DNA from 4 places in the Arthrobacter sp. CC3 genome. Region 2 is predicted to be linked to each of the others. Evidence: riboswitches for the same ligand, from Rfam matches in the RefSeq annotation. Region 2 holds a riboswitch; each other region holds the start of a gene.
What was found. Region 2 has a riboswitch for cyclic di-AMP ahead of PV761_RS22455 (NlpC/P60 family protein). Riboswitches for the same ligand answer to the same signal wherever they lie in the genome.

Region 1: another riboswitch for cyclic di-AMP. It lies ahead of PV761_RS09825 (NlpC/P60 family protein); the one in region 2 lies ahead of PV761_RS22455 (NlpC/P60 family protein).
Region 3: another riboswitch for cyclic di-AMP. It lies ahead of PV761_RS23295 (hypothetical protein); the one in region 2 lies ahead of PV761_RS22455 (NlpC/P60 family protein).
Region 4: another riboswitch for cyclic di-AMP. It lies ahead of PV761_RS04130 (M23 family metallopeptidase); the one in region 2 lies ahead of PV761_RS22455 (NlpC/P60 family protein).

What each region holds. Positions count from the first base shown of each region.
Region 1 covers NZ_JARCCY010000013.1:10,484-15,612, forward strand. The annotation lists gene PV761_RS09815 (copper resistance CopC family protein) at 38-679, shown strand; gene PV761_RS09820 (hypothetical protein) at 773-1,237, opposite strand; gene PV761_RS09825 (NlpC/P60 family protein) at 1,468-2,208, opposite strand; cyclic di-AMP (ydaO/yuaA leader) riboswitch at 2,212-2,377, opposite strand; partial or broken gene PV761_RS09830 (HAD-IC family P-type ATPase) at 2,749-3,131, shown strand; gene PV761_RS09835 (hypothetical protein) at 3,225-3,698, shown strand; gene PV761_RS09840 (DUF305 domain-containing protein) at 3,838-4,467, shown strand; gene PV761_RS09845 (F510_1955 family glycosylhydrolase) at 4,564-5,129, shown strand, end outside.
Region 2 covers NZ_JARCCY010000062.1:10,333-15,461, reverse strand. The annotation lists gene PV761_RS22475 (DUF5129 domain-containing protein) at 1-56, shown strand, start outside; gene PV761_RS22470 (cupin domain-containing protein) at 259-636, shown strand; gene PV761_RS22465 (DUF1918 domain-containing protein) at 743-937, opposite strand; gene PV761_RS22460 (hypothetical protein) at 1,120-1,677, shown strand; gene PV761_RS22455 (NlpC/P60 family protein) at 1,850-2,437, opposite strand; cyclic di-AMP (ydaO/yuaA leader) riboswitch at 2,441-2,633, opposite strand; gene PV761_RS22450 (polysaccharide deacetylase family protein) at 2,899-4,422, shown strand; gene PV761_RS22445 (hypothetical protein) at 4,448-4,702, shown strand; gene PV761_RS22440 (DNA alkylation repair protein) at 4,669-5,129, opposite strand, start outside.
Region 3 covers NZ_JARCCY010000071.1:9,701-14,829, forward strand. The annotation lists gene PV761_RS23285 (dolichyl-phosphate beta-glucosyltransferase) at 1-534, opposite strand, end outside; gene PV761_RS23290 (hypothetical protein) at 684-1,148, opposite strand; gene PV761_RS23295 (hypothetical protein) at 1,368-2,147, opposite strand; cyclic di-AMP (ydaO/yuaA leader) riboswitch at 2,147-2,331, opposite strand; gene PV761_RS23300 (HAMP domain-containing sensor histidine kinase) at 2,469-4,001, opposite strand; gene PV761_RS23305 (response regulator transcription factor) at 4,003-4,743, opposite strand; gene PV761_RS23310 (hypothetical protein) at 4,992-5,129, shown strand, end outside.
Region 4 covers NZ_JARCCY010000004.1:199,454-204,582, reverse strand. The annotation lists gene PV761_RS04145 (hypothetical protein) at 1-575, shown strand, start outside; gene PV761_RS04140 (four-helix bundle copper-binding protein) at 1,100-1,513, opposite strand; gene PV761_RS04135 (hypothetical protein) at 2,106-2,249, shown strand; cyclic di-AMP (ydaO/yuaA leader) riboswitch at 2,394-2,596, shown strand; gene PV761_RS04130 (M23 family metallopeptidase) at 2,602-3,363, shown strand; partial or broken gene PV761_RS04125 (IS1380 family transposase) at 3,507-4,900, shown strand.

The sequences.
Region 1 (5,129 bases), on a different contig from region 2:
AGTGTCCGGATACAACCAGAATTGCAGAACCAATTTCATGAATGATCTGAATCGTGGACGCTCCAAGGCAGTGCTTGCCCTCGCCGGTGCCCTGCTGTTCACCGCGCTGGGGGCCGGGCCGGCGCAGGCCCACGATGCCCTCCAGTCAACATCCCCTGAACGCGACACCACCGTGGCCGCGGCCCCGGAGATTGTGACTCTGACGCTCTCGGAACCACCCACGGATTCGAAAAGCCTGAACCTGAGTATCATCACGGTGACAGACTCAACCGGAAAAACGCTCAGCAACGGTGAGGTCACGGTCGCGGGACCGACCATATCAACCAACGTCACACCGGGAAGCAACGGACCCTACAAGGTCCTGTGGCGCACCGTTTCCTCCGACGGCCACCCGATCGAGGGAACCTTCGCCTTCACCGTCGAGGACCCGGCTGTGGGCGCGGCAACCGGGCCGGCATCAGCAACGGCAACGGCAACGGCAACAGCAACAGCAACAGCAACAGCGACAGCGACAGCGACGGCCAGCGCCCCGGCGAACACCGTGCCGGACCGCGTACCGCCGCCCGATGACAGCAACGCCCTCCTCACGGTCGGCATCGCCGCCATCGTCCTGGCGGTCATCGGCGGCCTTATTTATCTGTCCCGCCGCCGGGAGCGGACAGGCGACAGCGGCGCCTGAACCAGAGCACCGGGCTTTCTGCGGCCGCAGGGCCCCGGGGATGAGCACACCTCCCGGGGCCCTGCGGACCGGTCGTTTAAGGCGGTCGGGACGTTAAGCGGCTGCTCCGGCGGGAAGTCTGCGGGACCTGAAGCGTCCGACGGTACCGGCCAGAACTGCTGCCGCCATCACCACAACGGCAGCAACGCCGGTGTAGAACAGTACTGAGGACATTTCCGGGGCCGGGGCCGAGGCGTCAGCAGCGGCCATGACGGTCAGCCAGTAGCCGATCGTGGCCGCCATCCAGGCCTCGCCGGCCGCGGCTGTCAGCCGTGGCCACCGCGTGAACCATGCAGGCCCGATCCCGTAAGACAAGGCAACACTGACCGCCACGACACCGGCGACAGCGATCAGCTGGATACCGAACAGGTATGGCCCTGCGACAAGCCCGACCGGGATACACAGCCCGCCAATGAGCACCAGTCGCCGGGCGCCCAAGGGCATGCCGGCCGTTTTGCCCTGGTCCCCGCCTGGCAGGGGCCCAGCGTTGGACGCCTGAGCTGGCGTGTTCGTATCCATGAAATTCCTTTGAAAAGTGGGACTGCCGGACGCAGGACTGCCGTGGTGCCTGAGTAAGGGGTGGCAGCTGTTTTACCTTCCCTGACGTTACAGCATCCGCTGGATCGAACATGCAACGATCCGACCGGCCGGGCGGGCAGGAGTGGGGGCTGCTCATCGACCGGGTGGCACACTGAAGGTCGGCGTTTCGCTGCCCCCAAGGCAACGAAACGCCAGCCTTCAGTTGGGTGTTAGGCCCCGGCCCGGACGAAAGTTACTGAGCCTTTGGAAGTCATCCAGGTCAGCGGGTGGACAGCCGTTTCGTTCTTGCCGTTCAAACCGGAGCTGAGGACCTGGCCGTCGCCGACATAGATGCCGACGTGTCCGGGCTGCATGACCATGTCACCGGGCTGCGGGTCACTCACGACGGTCCCGTAATTCATGAACTGCATGGGGCCGAGGTCTCCGACGGGGATCCCGGCAGCGTTAAGGGCGTTTTCCACCAGTCGTGTGCAGTCCTGGATCATGCCGATCTGGGCGTAGGCGGCGGAAACCATCGTCGCGTTGACTCCGCCTGCTGCCGGGGCGGCCACCGGCGCGGCCGCAGCGGGCGTGACGGTGATCTGAGCCTTGGCCGGCGCAGCAGCCTTCGCAACGGCGACGGGTTTGGGTGCTTCTACAACAGGGGCGGGCGTGGTCTCCACGGCAGGACGTTCGAAGGAAATCTGGACCGTGGCATCTGCGCTGAGCGGAGCCTGTACCTGGCTGGTGACCTCCAGGTACGAGGTCGGCTCCGCGTCGCGCTGGGCCGGGGCCTCAGCTGCCTGCGCAGCAACGCCGCTGGTCAGGACGAGTCCGGAAGCTGCGGCAATGACGGCCGCCTGTCGGCCCACACCGCCGGCGTTGTCAGCGACGGATTTGGACAGGACCGCAAGGGCGCTGGTCTGGACGGGAACCGCGCGGTGGCGGCCGTGAGTACGGCGAATGGACATGAAAGGGCCTCTCCCACTGCCTGCGAGGTTAGCTGTCGGATTCGGATGGGAGACACCCGGCCGCAGTTCCAGCGCAAGGCCGGAAGCGCGGCTTCACCCCAAGGCCTGCCCGAAGCAGGCCACTCTTGGGTTCCCCGTCTCTGCCGGACGAATTTTGCGAACGGATCCCGGGCAGCGGCAGAGCTAGGCAATCTGCTCAGGAGTGCCGCATTCGGAGAAACCGGCACGCGTTCGACCGTACTCGAAAACCCGGCACTTTGTCACATTTGCATAACGGGACGGAAGCATGTGTTCCCTAAAGCAGGACAGGGAGGATGGAGGTGTTTCATCGGTGCTGGCTCGGATTCGCATGCTCGGCCGTGCCGAGGAACACCCTCAGCCCTCGTCAGCGGCGCGCTGGAAGAAACCTAATAAGAGGCCAGACCCTTCCGTGCGGGCACTGGTGATGGGGCGACTTGGGGCCCCTTCACTGTGAGGCAGCAGAGAAAGAGCAGGGCCACCCATCTCCGGGCGGCGAAAGCGGCAGTGCTGCGGTAGAGGCGGGGGATGAAGGTCGCCATGGTGGGCGACGGGGTCAATGACTCCCCGGCGCTGGCCAGAGCAGAGGTCGGCATCGCGATCGGCGCCGGGACCGACGGGCCATGGAATCAGCCGGAGTGGTCCTGGCGGGAAATGATCCTCGGGCGGTGCTGTCCATGGTGGACCTGTCGCGGGCCAGCTACCGGAAGATGTGGCAGAACCTCATCTGGGCCACCGGCTACAACGTCCTGTCCGTGCCCCTGGCCGCCGGGGTGCTCGCCTTCGCAGGCGTCGTGCTCTCCCGCGCCGCCGGCGCGGTCCTGATGTCTGTCTCCACCATCGTGGTCGCGCTCAATGCGCAGCTGCTGCGACGGGTGAAACTGAACCCATCCGAGGTTCGTTGACCCAAGAGGCGCTACCGGCCAGGGGAGCACCGCATCGCCCCGTGGCCGGTAGCCTAGAAGCGACACCAGAGCCGCATCGAAAGGAGGAACGTCATGACCGCAACAGCTCACCGCCAGGCGCCGGGGTTCCTTCGCCGTGCGGGTCTGGTCGCCGCGGTGCTGGCCATCATCGCTGGAATCTTCGGCATGCACGTCCTCACCGGCACCCACGCCATGCACTCCCCGGCCTCAGCCACGCCAGCCGCCGACGCGCACACCACGGAAGCATCCCCTGACCACACCGGACACCCGGCGGAATCCGGCACGGTCCCTGACCATGCCTCTGCAGGGCAGAACATGGCCGGGGTCGCCGTTGAGCAGTGTTCAGAGTCGGGTGACTGCACCAGCATGCAGGCCATGACGACTGCCTGCACTCCCTCGGCGAAAACCGCGTCCATGGCCGCGCCGCCGCCAGGCACCAACGTGCTGGGCAACAGCAACAACACCGCAGCAGGTGCCGTCACCGGCCAGTGGTCCTATCTTCCCGGCAGCCCTTCGCCTTGTGAGCTGTCCATCAGCAGGACGTAAAAGAGGCCCCGCGCCGCCACCCTCCCGGCGCATGCCCCCTTTACCCTGACAGTCCCAAGCGGACCGTCGGGTGCATCACTGATGCACGTATTCCTCAGGCGCCCTTGCGCGCCAGCTGATGTATGAAGGACCTGATCTCATGACTAAGAAGTTTCTGACCCTTTCCGTCACCGGCATCGCCGCGGCCATCGCCTTGGCCGGCTGCGCCTCCGGATCCGGAGCCGGACCCTCCGGCACCTCCACGCCCGGCATGGACCACGGCAGCTCCAGCGCGACAGCCAGCAGCATCCCCGGCAGCGCAACGGCAGCCGCCGCGGACCACAACACCGCGGACGTCACGTTCGCGCAGACGATGATCCCGCACCACACCCAGGCCGTGGAAATGAGCGACACGATGCTCAAGAAGAAAGACATCCCGGCGTCCGTCACCGCGCTGGCCACCAAGATCAAGGCAGCCCAAGGCCCCGAAATCGAGACAATGACCGGCTGGCTCAAGAGCTGGAACGAGACCGCCACGATGCCCTCCAGCCACAGCATGACCGGCATGATGAGCGACGCGGACATGCAGAAGCTCGACGCCGCCCAGGGTAGCGATGCGGCCCGGCTCTTCCTGAAGCAGATGACCGCCCACCATGAAGGTGCGATCATGATGGCCAAGACCGAAAACACGGCCGGCAAGAACGCCGACGCGGTCCAGCTCAGCAAGGACATTGTCGCCGCGCAGGAAGCAGAAATCCAGGAAATGCAAAAGCTGCTGGCCACCCTGTAACCATCACCTTCGGGTGCCGGCCCGCCGCCCACGTGCGGCAAGGCCGGTGCCCGGCCCTGCACTCTCCCTTTTCGTCCCCCAACACTCGGAGTTTTCATGCCTATCTCATCCAAAACCATGTCACGGTCCTCAGCCGTGCTGGCCGGAGCCGCCGCGCTCGTCCTGGCCCTTGCCGCCTGCACGCCCTCCACTGGGCAGGCAGCCGGCGCATCATCAACCGGGCAGGCCGGCAGCGGCCTTCCCAGCAGCCACGTCCATGGGCTGACCGTCAGCGGTGACACCAGCCAGGTCCTGCTGGCCACGCACGACGGATTGTTCGATGTGAGCAAACAGCCCGCCAGCAAGATCGGCGGCACCAACGACCTGATGGGCTTCACCGCCGGCAAGGATTCCGGCATCTTCTATGCCTCGGGCCACCCGGGAGCCGGATCCAACCTGCCCAACCCCCTCGGTCTCCTCAAGACCGTCGACGGGGGAAAGACCTGGGAACAGCTTTCCCGGCAAGGCGAATCAGACTTCCACGCCATGACCACCACCAAGTCCGGGATCGTGGCATTCGACGGAACGCTGCGCACCAGCCCTGACGGCAAGACCTGGAAAACCGTGTCAGCAGGGTTCGCCCCGGCAGTCCTGGCAGGGCACCCTGGCAGTGACACCGTTCT
Region 2 (5,129 bases):
GCTATGGCGCAAGCGGCGGCAGTTTCTCGGGGTCCGGGAGTTCGTCCAGTTTCTAGGCCCGGGAATGTCGGCGGGCGGCCGCCGGTGTTCCGCCTCGGGGTCTCGACAAGAATCCGGGATCGGAGGAAGCTGGGCATCGTAAGTCGATCGCTACATCGGTTCGCCGCATGGGTTCAGGCCCGGTAAACCGACTCCGCTGGCCGGTCGCCGTTGTGGCCCGGACAGCCCCATCCGCAACTCTGATTGATGGAGAGAGCCATGACCACGAATGTTGTCGCTCAACTCGCAGTGAAGTCGCACAATTCTCCGGACGAACAGCGCCGCCCCGACAAGACGGAAGTGGATCTTGTCTCCGTCGACGCCTACACCATCGGAAGGTTCAAATTTGAACCCGGCTGGCGCTGGTCCGAGTGCATCAAACCCGTTGTTAAGACCGAATCATGCCAGCTGAGCCATGTTGGTTTTTGCGTTTCCGGCAAACTCACCGTCCAGACCGCTGACGGCAACCAGATCAACATCGCCGCACATGACTCCTACAGCATCCCGCCGGGGCATGACGCATGGGTCGAAGGGGACGAACCCTTTACCGGTGTGGAGTTCGTCAGCGCCGCAGTCTTCGCCAAGTCACCCGAGTAACCGGCCGCGAGTAGCCGGCCGCGCCGGAGTAGCCAGGCGCTAAACAGCCCGGTTGGCTGCGGCGCAACTACCGCATCGGCGCAACTACCGCAGCACTAGTGCGGGTTCACTGCTGCGGGTGGATCTTGTCAATCACGAAGTCCCCGCCGGGGATGACAGTGGTCTGATGGCCGTCGTCGAACCGCACCACGTACGGCGGCGCTCCATCCGCGCCGTGAACCTCAACGATCTGGCCGTGCCGCTCCGACGATCCGACCGTCTTGCCCCGGATCGTGATCCGGTCTCCCTGGGTTGCCTTCATGGCAATCACCTCCAAGAACCAGAGTACGAGCCTCGGGGCGGGGATAACAGGGCCGTTGCGCACTGGAAGTTCGAGGGCGCACGGCTGGGGAAACGACTGAACTGGCCATGTCACGGGACCGAGGGGGACCTGCAATGGCGGAGGAGAAACCCACCAACTGGTGGGCTACGCTGCCCGGCTTGATGACCGCCGCAGCAGCTGTGATCACCGCTCTGACGGGGCTGCTGCTCGGGCTGGGACAACTGGGGGTGTTCGATGCCGGCCGGCCGGCGGCTTCGACGGCGAGCGCCTCCGGTACGGCTTCCCCGGGCGCTTCTGCCGGCACCGCACAGCCAGGGGCTGGTGCGTCATCGTCCGGGTCCGGGTCCGGCACAGGAAGCGGCGCGGGATGGAAGGTAACCCTGCCGACCGAGCGCACGTACAGGGCCGCCGACGTCGAATATGAAATTCTCGGCGCGAGTGCGCGCCCCGATGTGTCCGGCAAAATTGCACTGACCCTCACGCTCAGGTGCACCAACCACGGCCGGTATGACCTCAACTTCTGGGACTCAACGTTCAGGCTGAACGTCGGTGGCGTCAGTTACTCCCCCGATCCCGGCCTGAACGAGCTGGTGGCGGGCGATTCGAGCAAGTCGGGTGACGTCCGATTCACCGTTCCGGCGGACACCCGCGAGGCGCTGCTGCGCATTAAATTTGCGGAAGGCGAGAGCTCGGCCCGGCTCGCCGTCTCGCCGCCCTGAGGAAACTGAGGAACTGAGGAAACTGAGGAAACCGCGGGCCCGGTCGGAGTGTGAATACGCGGAAGGCCGGCGACCTGCTGCCCCCAAGGCAGCTGATCGCCGGCCGTTGCGCCCGCACTGTGTGCGGGTTACGCCCCCGCTGGTGCGCCCGCTTGATGAAGCGGCGGGGAGGCTAGGCTCCGGCGCGGACGAAGGTCACGCCGCCGGTGGCCGTCAGCCAGGAGAGCGGGTGCGTGACGGTGGCGTTTACGCCGTTCATTCCGCCGCTGATCACCTGGCCGTCGCCGATGTAGATGCCGACGTGGCCGGACTGCACCACCATGTCACCGGGCTGGGGCTCCCCCACCACGGAACCGTAGTTCATGAACTGCATGGGCCCGAGGTCGCCCACCGGAATACCGGCTGAGCCAAGGGCCTTTTCCACCATGGCGGTGCAGTCCTGGGTGATGCCCAGCTGCGCGTAGGCGGCAGAAACCATGGCCGCATTGACACCGCCGGCAGCAGGCGCAGGGGCGGAAGCGGGCACCGCGGCCTGGACCTGCACGGAAACAGCGGGAGCAGCAGGCGCCGGAGCTGAGTCACGTTCCGCAGGGGCCTCAGCGGCCTGCGCAGCCATGCCGCTGGACAGAACCAGGCCCGAGGCAGCGGCTATGACCGCAACCTGCCGGCCCGCCCTGCTCCGACCGCCGGCCGAAGTGGCCCCGGAGCGCCCCGCGGGCGCGGTTGAGCGATGATGAGCGGGCAGTTTACGTGAAAGCATGAATTAACCTCTCCCGATGCCTGCGAGGTTAGCTGTCGGATTCGGATGGGAGACACCCGGCCGCAGCGGCCGTCCGCAGTGCGGATGGCGTGCGGCTTCACCCCGAAGACCTGCCCAAACTATGCAGGTCAAAAGTGGTTTCCCCGTCCCTGCCGGATGGTTTTGATCGGATCCCGGACCGCGGCAGGGTTAGGCAATCCGCCCGGGAGTGCCGGTATCTGAGACAACGGGCACCGTTCCACCGTACGTGGGTCACCGCCGGAATGTCACATCAAGGTAACGGGGCCGCCGGGCGCTCCCCCGGCGGCCCTGCGGCCCGGCACAGGCGACCCCCCGCAGGTAGCGGTACTCCACATATACTTGGATCTGCGGTTTGTCAAATTCGAGTGTTTTCCAATGACCCCGCGAGGCGTAGTCTACGTGCATGTTCTTGCGGGGGGACTCACATGCCTGGAGGAATCATGCGTTGGTCAAATCGCTTTATCCAACACCAGCCACGTCATGTGGCGGAACTCCCGGCGCCTGTGGCCGGGTCTAGGCACAGCCATAGGCACTGGGTCGCCATCCTCGGAGCGCTGCTGCTGGCCGTCAGCACGGTGGCGGGTGTCGCTGGCACAACGAAAGCGGCGGCCCCGACCATCGTCAGCCTCACCTTCGACGACGCTATCGGCAACCAGGCCGCCGCCGCGCAGGTGATGAAAACCCACGGGCTCGTGGGAACGTTCTTCATCACAACTTCCTGGGTGGGCTCATCCGGATTTCTCAGTCAGGCGGATCTGAACACTCTGGCCGCTGACGGCAATGAGATCGGCAGCATCAGCGTGACCCATCCGGACCTAACCACACTCAGCGCCGCAGACGTCCGTGCGGAAGTCTGCAACAGCAAGACGACGCTTGAAGGCTGGGGTTTCACCGTCAGGAACTTCGCTTATCCGTTCGCCGCGCAAAATGCGACCGCCCAGTCGGCGGTCCGCGATTGCAACTACGCCAGTTCCAGGGGCTTGGGTGACCTGCGCTCGCCGGCCAGTTGCGCCACCTGCCCCGTTGCGGAGACGCTACCGCCGGAAAATCCCATGGTCACCAAGGCTCCGGACCAGGTCGACGGCACGTGGACTCTGGCGGATCTGCAGGCTCGTGTGACCGATGCGGAAACGACCGGCGGGTGGGTGCAGCTGACCTTCCATCAAATCGCTGTGGGAACCGACCCCAGCGTGACAATCAGCCCTGCCCTTTTTGAATCGTTCGTCGTCTGGCTGGCCGCGCGGACAGCAAACGGTACGACGTCGGTCCGCACAGTCGCGCAGGCATTGGGCCAGTCCCCTGCCCCCTCACCCTCACCCTCACCCTCACCCTCACCCTCACCTTCGCCCTCACCTTCTCCGTCTCCGTCGCCGTCGCCGTCGGGCTCGTTCACGGACGTTCCGGCGAACGCACAGTTCTTCACGGAGATCAGCTGGCTCGCCTCGCAGGGGATTTCCACCGGCTGGATTGAAGCGAACGGAACCAGCACCTACCGTCCGGCGCTCGCCGTCAACCGCGATGCCATGGCCGCCTTTATGTACCGTCTCGCCGGAAGTCCGGCGTTCACACCGCCCGGCACCTCGCCGTTCATCGACGTCACGCCACAAACGCAGTTCTACAAGGAAATCTCCTGGCTATCGTCGAGGGGCATTTCCACCGGCTGGGATGAAGGCAACGGCGCCAGGTCGTATCGGCCGCTACAGACGGTGAACCGGGACGCCATGGCTGCCTTCATGTATCGCTTTGCCAGCAGCCCCGCCTACAACGCGCCGGCCAGTTCCCCGTTCAGCGACCTCGTCCCGCAGACGCAGTTCTACAAGGAGATCACCTGGCTCGCGTCAATGAACATCTCCACCGGCTGGGATGAAAGTAACGGCACCAAGACGTTCCGTCCCGTCCAGCCCGTGAGCAGGGATGCCATGGCGGCCTTTATGTACCGCTACAACACCGCCTTCCCAAGGTAGGACACGGCATGGAGCGGAATTCCAGGTGAAACACTATTGCGTGGCGATCTGCCAGCTGAGCGATCAGCCACCGGAGGACTTCGACGTCAATACCGAGCTCCTGGTCCTTGAGGGCAAGGAACTCCATGTGGCGACGTGGGACGCGGAGCCGCGGGACGGCGGCTTCGACGTCCTGGTCCTCAACGACCGCGTGAGCGCCCTCGGGTTCATGGTGGTCACCGACTGGGAGTTCCTGGAAGGCAGGGCCTACGCGGTGGTGGAGCGACGGGCCGGCGGCTGAGGGGCATCCGCCCGCGACAGCACGGCCGCCCGCCTCAGCCACGGATCCGGATCCCCCGCCCAGCGGTCCAGCACAACATCCGCCCTCGCCCTCGCCTGCCCTTCCAGCCCTGCGATCAAGGGACGGACGACGTCGTGTGCGAGGGGGTCCGCCAGCTCGCCCAGTTGCGCCTCCCGCACAAAGCCCTCGATCCGGGTCAGGTCGGAGTTGTCCAGGAGGGCAACCCGGGACTGCAGCAGGACAACCGCCGCCAGCCGGCGTTCGAAGACGGGCACCGACCACAGCTCGGTGCTGAGCGCGGTAATGTCATCGTGCGCCAGGTCGCGGTGGCGGCGCAGCATGTCGCGGACGGTCCCCCGCACGGCACCCACCGAGGCGCCATAGTACTGAAGACCGTCGCCGAACCGGGCCTGCGCTTCTTCTGCCC
Region 3 (5,129 bases), on a different contig from region 2:
GCGCGCCAGCCGGGTTCCGATGGCCAGATCGGAGTGCCCGGACATGAGAGGCGCCACCAACGGCGCCAGCGCAGCGAGGTCCGTGGAAAGACTCACGTCCATGTAGGCAAGAACGGGTGACGGCGACGCCAGCCAAACGCTGCGAAGGGCGTTGCCGCGCCCCTTCGCGGGCAGCCGGACCACGGTGACTTCGCGGAGCTCACGGGCTATGCGTTCAGCTGCTTTGAGCGTGCCGTCGGTGCTGGCGTTGTCGGCCACGGTAATCCGGAACGCGTGCGGGAAGCTGCCGAGCAGATAAGCGTGCAGGTGCCGCAGGGATCGCTCCAGGTCCCGCTCCTCGTTGTAGACAGGGATGACCACATCAAGAACGGGGAGGGCAGTTCCTGCATCCCCCGGGGTTCTGGCGTCGATGGGTGCGCGGCGGGTCTGCCCCGTTGCGGGCGGCGAAACGCTGCCGGACGGAAGATCGACGACGGCCCGCGGCTGCGATTGCGGTTGGAGTATGGATCCCGCGGCCTGGTCAGTGAGCGTCATGGTTCCACTATGCGACCGGCGGATATGAAGGATTTAGGCCAAAGCTGTGCAGCTCCTGTGGGATTTTGCCGTTGTCTGGAAACGGGCAAGGAGACGGCGGCGGTGCGCCCACCGTCATTGGTGGACGCACCGCCGCCGCGGATGGTGCGTCAGGGCCCCAACAGCGAGCAGATGTTCGTTGCCGTGCCGGCCCCGGAGAATCTCCGCAATTCGTTGCCGTCGGAGTCCACGGAGAAGTTGACATTCCCCCGCGTGAGGACGAGCCCGTCAGGGGAGGGGAGTTGGAGGAGGTTATTGCCGGTCGCTCTCACTTCGACCACATTCTCGCTGGGGAACGAAAAGAAGAGGACTCCGGTGATGACCAATTTCAGGGGCTTTCCGTTTGGCCCCGTCAGGGTGATCTTCAGCCCGGGAGAAGTGCTGATGATGTCCCCTGAGGGAGTCGTGATGTTTTTGGCCTTACCGGTGACTTCACCGGTGACGAGAAAACCACAGTTCATGAATGAAGCGGGTCCGTCCACAGTGATCGGCGGGCCGGAAGGGGCAGCAACGGCCGGCGCGGCAGCCGCGAAGATTGAGGCCAGGACGGCCGTCGGAACTAACCATTTTTTCATTGTTGTGCTCCCTGCATCTTGACGACGGCCCGGGGGCCGGCCGCCGCTTGGAAGACGATGGAAAGCGGCGGCGACCCAGAGTCACTCCACAACCTTGTGAAAACCTTGTGGCCCCGGGAACGGGGGGAGCCAAATCCCGCAAAACAGCCGAAGGCCCCGAATCGCGTGGATTCGGGGCCTTCGGCTCATGCGGACCAAGTCCGGCGAGGGTGCGCCGGCTTAGTACCAGTTGTTGGCGTAGTGGAAGTTCAGGGCGCCACAGGGGGAACCGTACCGTTCCTTCACGTAGTTCAAGCCCCAATTGATCTGGGTACGGAAGTTGGTCAGGTAGTCGGATCCGGCGCTGGCCATCTTTTCGGCCGGCAGGGACTGGACAATGCCGTACGCGCCACTGCTGGCGTTCGTGGCTGTGGTCTTCCAGTCGGATTCCTTGGTCCACAGGGTGGTCAGGCACTGCATCTGGTCGGCCGCCCAGCCGTAGGTACCGAGCTGCGAGGCGGCGTACGCCTGGGCAGCTGCGGGGTCGTCCACGGCTACTGGCGGTGCCGGGGCAGGAGCCGGTGCCGGGGCCGCAGCAGGTGCGGGTGCAGGCGCGGGTGCCGGTGCTTCCGGTGCGGACTTCTCCTCCGGTGCCGGCTGCACGTCGGACGACTGAGCTGCCAGGCTGACGGACGCCGGGGCGGGCATGGCCGATACCAGGATCTTTTCGAACGCGAGCTTCGACTCGGCGTTTGCGGTTGCGGCGCTGGCTTCGCCGGTTGCAGACGTAGCCGGGGCTGCAGGTTCTGAAGCCTGGCCGGCGGCGCCGACTCCGATCAGGACGGCGCAGGCCGTGGCTACTACAGCGGCGCGGCGGCCGGAACCCTGCAGTCCGGCAGCAAGCCGGGCCAATGGGGATGCGGTGGTGGCTGGCTCGGCGCGGTGGCGCGAACGTTCCGCAGGCGTCTTGGACTCGTCGGAAGCGCGCTCCGGACGTACTTCTAGCGTGGATTTAGTCATGGTTGCCTCTCGATGCCGGCGGAGTTAGCTGTCGGGTTCGGATGAGGTCATCCGGCCGCACGGAACTTCACGTGTCGGCTTCACCCCGAGGGCGGCTGTGCAAGATGCCCGGAGACCTGGGTCCCCCGCCTCTGCCTAATCATGAGGAAATCCGGGTAGCGGCAGAGTTTGGCGTCCATCCGGATATGCGGCTAGAACGGTGGCCGCACTCTAAAAACGGTACAGGAGTATCGCGCTTAAGTCACATTTCGGTAACGAGGATCACGACGGCGGCGCGTTGACTTGCGCCGGAACGGCTGGCTCGCCGCTCTGGAACCGGAGTTAGGCTGCCGGCGGCTCGCAGGGCAGGCGGAGGGCGAACTCGGTGCGGCCCGGGCGGGAATTTACCTCGACGGTTCCGCCGTGCGCTTCCACGATGGACTGCACGATCGACAGGCCCAGTCCGCTGGTTCCTTCGGACGCGGCTGCGCCGCCGGCGCCCGCACCTGAAGCGGAGCGGGCCGGACTGGTGCGGGCGGCGTCCGCCCTGGCAAAGCGGGCAAAGACCCGGTCGACGAACTCCGGCGGTATCCCCGCACCGTTGTCCGTCACGGTCACCACGGCACTGCCGTCGGCGGACCGCATCACGCCGGTGACCACGGTGGTTCCGGGGTCCGTGTGCTTGCGGGCATTGGAGAGGAGATTGGCCAGCACCTGGTGCAGCTGCTTGGCGTCGCCGCGGACCACAACGGGCTCGTCCGGCAGTTCAAGCTGCCAGACGCGGTCCGGCGCCATGACCTTCTCGTCGCTGACGGTTTCCACCACCAGTTGCGTCAGGTCCACGTCGCTGATCTTGAGCGGCTGGCCTTCGTCCAACCGTGCCAGCAGCAGGAGATCCTCCACCAGGGTGGTCATCCGTTCCGACTGGCTCTGTACCCTGGCGAGCGATTTCTTGCCGTCAGGCGTGAAGTCCTCGGTCATCCGCATCAGTTCTGTGTAGCCGCGGATGGCAGTGAGCGGCGTGCGTAGCTCGTGCGAAGCGTCCGCCACGAACTGGCGCACCTTCGTCTCACTCTGCTGCCGGGCCTCGAGTGCCTTGGACACGTTGTCCAGCATGAGGTTGAGGGCGTGGCCAACGCTGCCCACTTCAGTTCCGGGGTGCGCGTTCGACGGCGGTACCCGGACCGCCAGTGCCACTTCGCCGGCGTCGAGCGGCATGTTCGAAACCTGCGTGGCCACCTCAGACAGCTGCTCGAGCGGTTTCATGGTGCGGCGGATGAGGACCGTTCCGGCCAGGCCGATCAGGACCAGCCCTCCCATCGACACGATCACCATGGTCCACACCAGAGAGTTGAGCGTGTTTTGCTTTTCATCGAGGGGGAGCCCGGTGACAATCACGTCCCCGTACTGCGCTTCCACGGCAACCAGGCGGTAGGAGCCGGTGGACAGTGTCCGGTCAACCGGGCTTGCGTCGTGCCGGAGGGCCAACAGGACCTGGTCGTCCTCGGCCGAGAGCGATGCGGTCGTGGCGTCGTTGGCCAGGAACCCGGCGGTGCTGACATTTCCGTTGTCGATCCGGGCAATGAGGGTTCCGATTCCTTGGCCCTTGCCCTCCAGCGGGTCGGGCCTGCCGGCCGGGTTGCCGAGCCGTGGCCTGCCCGCTTCGTTGGAGAGCCTTGAGGCCTGGCTTAAGCGATCGTCGAGCTGCTTGGTCAGGAAGGAATCCATGGACGCGTAGCTGAACAGGCCAATGGCGCCGCAGATGGCCACCAGCAACGCCATGGCCACCAGCACCAGCCGGGTGCGGAGGTGCCACGTGGACGGATCGAGCCAGCGGCGGCGGTCCTTGCGGATCTCGCCGGAAAGCGTGGGCACCTCAATCCGCCGGTTTGATGACGTAGCCTGCGCCGCGGACGGTGTGGATCATGGGCGGGTGCGTGGCATCCACCTTCTTGCGCAGGTAGGAAATGTAGAGCTCCACGATATTGGCCTGGCCGCCGAAGTCGTAGTCCCACACACGGTCCAGGATCTGGGCCTTGCTGACCACGCGCTTGGGGTTTTCCATGAGGTAACGGAGGAGTTCAAACTGCGTGGCCGTCAGCTGCAGTTCCTCGCCGGCGCGGGTCACTTCACGAGTGTCGATGTTGAGGACGAGGTCGCCCACCACCAGTTCGGCGGTGTCCATGGCGGCCACCCCGGAGCGCTGGACCAGCCGGTGCAGGCGGAGGAGCACCTCTTCCATACTGAAGGGCTTGGTGACGTAATCGTCGCCGCCGGCGGCCAGGCCGAGGATGCGGTCCTGGACGGCATCCTTCGCCGTCAGGAAGAGCGCAGGCACCTCCGGCGCGAAGGCGCGGATCCTGGTGAGCAGCTCGACGCCGTCGAACCCCGGGAGCATCACGTCCAGCACCAGGACATCCGGGCGGAACTCCTTGGCCAGCTTCACGGCTTCGGGACCGTCTCCCGCGACGGCTACGGACCAGCCTGCCATCCGCAGGCCCATGCTCATAAGCTCGGAGAGGCTGGGTTCGTCGTCCACCACCAAAGCCCGGATGGGGGAGCCGTCCGGGTGGGTGAGCTGGGGAAGGTTGTTAGTCATGGAGTGCGAAGTGGCCATGGGACAACTCTCCGATCTGCGGTTGAGCCGGCGCTATGGGGATCCTGTGTGCCAGCTGTGAATCCCAGCCTAGCGAGCTGAACGCGCGGACGGGCCCTTGTCTGGCCGACCGGTGCGGATCGGCCGCCTTCGCGAGGCGGAAAGGGGCATTGGAAAGGTCACAGCTTGACCTCTTGTCCCGCACAGGCCCCGCACAGGAACCCTTCGGAGTCTGGAGTGGACCAAGCCCCCTGCCCCAGGAGAACGCCATGAACAACAACCACCCCACGCCTGTACCGGAGAGCGATGCTGACGGGACAACGGAAGGCAAGCCGCTTCAGGATGCCGGCGCTGTGCGCGGCCTTGCCAGCAGCCCCGCGGGTGGCGGGCAGGGCGGTGGGTGGGGA
Region 4 (5,129 bases), on a different contig from region 2:
CAACCAAGAGCGCAACGTCCACCACTCTCGGCCGGTTCCAAGACGCGCTGGAATGGTACTCATTCGACAAGGGTAACTGGCGCATCGTCTCCATCCCTACCGCCGCATGGCGTTACAGTCCAGCTAGGGCAAAGGCCATGACTGCGGAGATAGATGCAGACATGAAAGCTGCGAAAGCCGCTGGCAAGTATCTGGCTGTCATCTCACATGACCCTTACTTCACCAGCAACACGTCAGCCCATACCTCCCTTACACAGATGAAGCCATGGATTGATGTGTTCTGGGCGAACCGCGTTAAAATCATTCTGTCCGGTGCGCAACATAATTATGAGCGGACCTGCCCGGTTAACAACGCGGGCCAGTGCGTCGCGGACGGCATGCAGCAATTTCAGGCATCCACCGGCGGAATCGGCCTGCGGACGTTCACCAGTAATCCCGCATATTCGGAGCGGAAGTTCACTGACACATGGGGTCACCTACGGATGAGCCTCAAGGCTGACGGCTCTTATACGTGGGAATTCCGTCCCGTTTCTGGCGGAATGCAGACTGACAGCGGGTCTCGAAGCCAGGGCTAATTCCTCGGTTCCGATCACCGCCGGTTCGGGCACTACCAATGATACCGTCACCATGCCCGGCGGCGACCACAGGCAGGTTGTCGTGCTGGGCAATCACGGTGGGAATGAGGGACGTACCGCCACGGAATTTTTCAAGCTGAGCGACATGAGGCGCTACGCTCCCTTCCCAAGGAATGCCGGCGGACACCCGGACGGGAGCCGCTCAGCGGGCAGTTGGGATGCGCCGATCCGCCCGGAGTGCGGGCCTGTTCATTTTCCGGCCGTGCGGCAGTGTCCCGGACCCCGGGGATGTGTTGAATGAGTGCGGGGGGTGTTGCGTGCGTCACAGTTCATGCCTAGGCTTGCGTGGGCGGTCGCAGCGTCGCGGCCGTCCCCCATAGGGGCAGGAGCACCGTGACAGACAAGCTCAGCGTCCTGGTCCGTGTGGACATCGTTAAGGCCGGGATGCCGCAGGGCAGGCCTTCCCGCGGGTGCCGGAAGGCGTTGGATCTCCGGTCACCGTTGGGCAGGGCCTTGGGGCAGGGTCAGCCGAGCGAGCTGAGAAGCTCGTTGCATGCCTTTTCGCAACGGCGGCAGGCCTCGGCACAGAGCCGGCAGTGTTCATGCATGCCTGCGTGTTGTTCGCATTCCTCGGCGCAGGCCTTGCAGATGGCGGCGCAGGCCTGCAGCACCGCGCGGGTGACGTTGGCGTCATAGCCGGTGTGGCGGGAGAGTACGTTTGCCGTGGCCGCGCAGACGTCCGCACAGTCAAGATCGGTGCGGATGCATTTGGTCAACTCGGCGACCATGTCTTCGCCGAGGCAGGCATCAGCGCAGGCGGTACAGGCCTGTGAGCAGTCAAAGCACGCTGCGATGCATTCGGCGAGCTTGTGCTGATCGATGCCGCCCAGATCCTTCGGGTACGCATCGAGCATCTTGTGGGTGCTTCCGTGTGTCATTTCTGTCTCTCTTTCCAATACTGAATGGGAGGAACCTGGTGCGGAGACCGGCTGATGTTTTCTGATGCGCCGGCTGTTTGGCTGATGTTCTTTCTCGGGCCTCCTTCTGATCGCTGAAGGCAGGACCCAAAGGGCGGCCCGCACGCGGTGTTTACGCCCGCCTGGTCGAACGGTGCCACTTGCAGGCCTATGGCCTGGCGTTCGCGCGGCCGGACGGGGAGAACGTGCCCTTCTACGTCCGACTGACAGACAGCTGAGTTAGGGTTAGCGCCTGCCGGCTCAGCGGTGCTTGGGGCCTGTTGGCGATGTGGGACGCCGGGGGCAGGGCGCGCGGATCCGCGGAATCAGGGATGAGCGTTCCGGGCCTTGGCTGCGCCGCGTCGGTCACAGCAACGGGCCACGACCGTGGACTGAGTGCACGGGTGTCTCCGATCTCGTGGCACCCGTTGCGCGGGACCCCGTGGAGCACGTCGGCGGCGGATTGGGCTCCGACCGGCGTCACTCTGTTCGAATGTCCCCGAGGGTTCTCCTGTCCCCCGGGGATCGCAGTCTGGCGCTGTGCCGCGGCGTAAGGGTCGGACACCCCCACCACGTGGACCTGTCCATTACAGAAGGCAACTGGCCCGGCCGCCAGGAGGACGATCACGACGCAGGAAAGGACAGCCCGCAGCGCCGCAAGCCTGCGGACCAGCAGTGGAAGCGTCGAACGTTTAAGGGCCATCTCGTCTTCTCCTGAGGGCAAGTCCCGCCCAGCGTAACCTTCCGGTGCCCCGCCAGTCACCATCCCTGTCCTCTTAAGCGCTTTTGATAACGGATTTGTAACTTAAGCCGAGGCTTCGCTAAAGTTAGATAAACACATACCCCCCCAACGGGTATGGATGTGACCGCTTCGCCAAACCCCGCCGGCGGTCCGTGAACCTGATCTTCTCAGGCGGGGGCGGAGGACCCACTTTTGGTGCGTAATGATGCACCTTGGGGTGAAGCCGACCCTGTGACTGCGCGTCCTGATCGCGTCCTGCAGGGCAGCCGGACAGTCCACTCGTCCGAATCCGACAGCTAACTTCGCCGGCGCCGAGAGGACCACTATCTTGCCTGCCCAGCCACAACACGGCCGTCGCCGTGCCCTTCCGGCCGCTGCCTCACCACGCCGCCGTCCGTTTTTCCAGGAACCAACGTTCCGGCTACGCGGCCAGCAGTTCGGGGTGACGGCCGCCGTAACGGGAATGATCGCCCTCACAGCTCTGTCCGCGGCGCAGGCTGACTCCGGCAGCCGCGTTGCGGCCCAGGACCGGCCAGCGGCCGTGGCAGCCCCGGCTCCGGAAGCGGCGGTCACGGCCGCAGCTGACACTGTTCTCACCTTTGACCGCCCGGAGGTGACCTCCCAGCCTGCGCCCGCGCCGGTACAGCCTGCAGGGGCGGTCAAGGCGCTTGAGGCTGGCCCCGCGCCTGAGGCGGCATCCACGGGGTTGCGTGCCCCGCTCGCGTCGATGAGCGTCAGTTCCCCGTTCGGTTTCAGGGTCAGCCCGATCACCGGGGCGGCAGCTGAAATGCACACCGGGGTTGATCTGACGGGGGCGTGCTCGACGGCGGTCTTCGCCGCCGGTTCCGGCACCGTCACCGAGGCCGGCTGGAGCCCGTACGGCAGCGGCAACCGGATCGTCGTCGATCACGGCAACGGCCTGAAGACCACCTACAACCACCTGGCCAGCATCGGTGTCTCCGCCGGACAGTCCGTGGCTCAGGGCCAGCAGATTGCAGGGGTAGGCACAACCGGTGCCTCCACCGGCTGCCACCTTCACTTCGAGGTCATGGTCAACGGCCAGACCGTCGACCCGGCTGCCTTCATCTGACGCCCGGCCCCCGGCCGCTTAGCCTTGATCCACCGATGAGGTTTGGGTCGTCTTCGGCGTTTTAAGAACGAGATGCTCGCCTTTTCAGGGAAAATTGGACTTGCGACAGAACAATTTTGCTGAAGAAGAGGAGCATCTCGCAGATGCAAGTTTTCTATAAGCCGGCCGCGGTGTCAGCTTCCTTCGACGAGGCGAATCTCGTGTCCTCGGCCGGGCTGCTCCCGGTGATGACATTGGCGCGGGACGCCGGACTGCAGGAACTGGCCCATGAACGGCTGACGGTGCCCACGGACAAGGGCGCGAACGCCGGACTGAAGGTCGCTTCCCTGGTCGCGGGGATGGTCGCCGGCGCGGACAGCATCGATGACATGGCCCTGCTGCGCCACGGCGGAATGAAGCGACTCTTCACCACCTGCTACGCGCCCTCAACACTGGGCTCGTTCCTGCGGGCCTTCACGTTCGGTCACGTGCGCCAGCTCGATGCAGTCGCGGCCCGCTTCCTGGGAAACCTCGCCTGTCGGGCACGTTTGCTGGGATCACCCGCGGCCGGTGACTTTGTGTTCGTGGACGTGGACGACACGATCATCGAGGTCCACGGCTACGCCAAGCAGGGCTCCGGCTACGGATACTCCGGGGTCCGCGGGCTGAACGCCCTGCTGGCCGCGGTCTCCACCAAGGACACCGCCCCGGTCATCGCCGCCCAACGGCTGCGCAAGGGCGCGGCGAACTCGGCCCGGGGAGCCAAGCGTCTGATTATTGATGCCCTGTCCACGCTCAAGCGTCCGCAGACCGACGGGCAGGTGCTGTGCCGTTTCGATTCGGCCTTCTACGGCCATGCCGCGGTGGCCGCCGCCCTGGCCGGCGGGGCGGACGTGTCGGTGACCGTGCGCATGGACCCGGCCGTCAAACGCGCCATCGCCGGGATCCCTGAAACGGCGTGGGAAACCATCGAATACACCGACGCGGTCTTCGACGAGACCACCAACACCTGGGTCTCGAAGGCTGAGGTCGCCGAGACCGTGTTCACCGCGTTCAGCTCCCGCAAAAAGGCCGAGCAGATCACCGGCCGGCTGGTGGTGCGCCGCATCCCGGAACTGAACCCGAAAGCCAGCGACGGACAACCCACCCTGTTTGAAACCCACCGGCACCACGCATTCTTCACCACCGTGGACGCCGAACTCCTGGACGCCGTCAGGGCCGACAAAACCCACCGGAAACACGCCATCATCGAGCAGGTCAATGCCGACCTGAAGGACAGCGCCCTGGCCCATATGCCCTCGGTGCTTTCGCCGCGAACTCGGCATGGCTGGTCGCCGCGGTCATGGCATACAACCTCACCCGCGCCGCCGGGCTCCTCGCCGCCGGGCCCTTCGGCAAAGCCCGGACCGGCACGATCCGCCGCAAACTCATCCACGTCCCGGCCCGCATCGCCACCAGCGCCCGACGCATCCGACTTCACCTGCCCGAAGCCTGGCCCTGGAAAGCCGCCTGGCAGGCCTTGTTCGAGGTTCTTTACCCGCCGCCGCAACCTGCCTGAACCCCGTCAACCCAGCCACATGGCGCAAACAGGACCACCAGTGGAACACCAAGGGCAGCGAGGCCCAGCGCCCGGGCATGCCCTCAGCCCGCAAACCGTCAAAACCCCGGACTCAGATCATCAGCCCAGGCGGATCGGTGGATCAAGGCTTAGGCGGCTGCGCTGACTGCTTGCGCGTCAAAAGCGGCAGCCGCCCGATGAAGCGGTACAGTTGCGGGTGCGTCCTGCC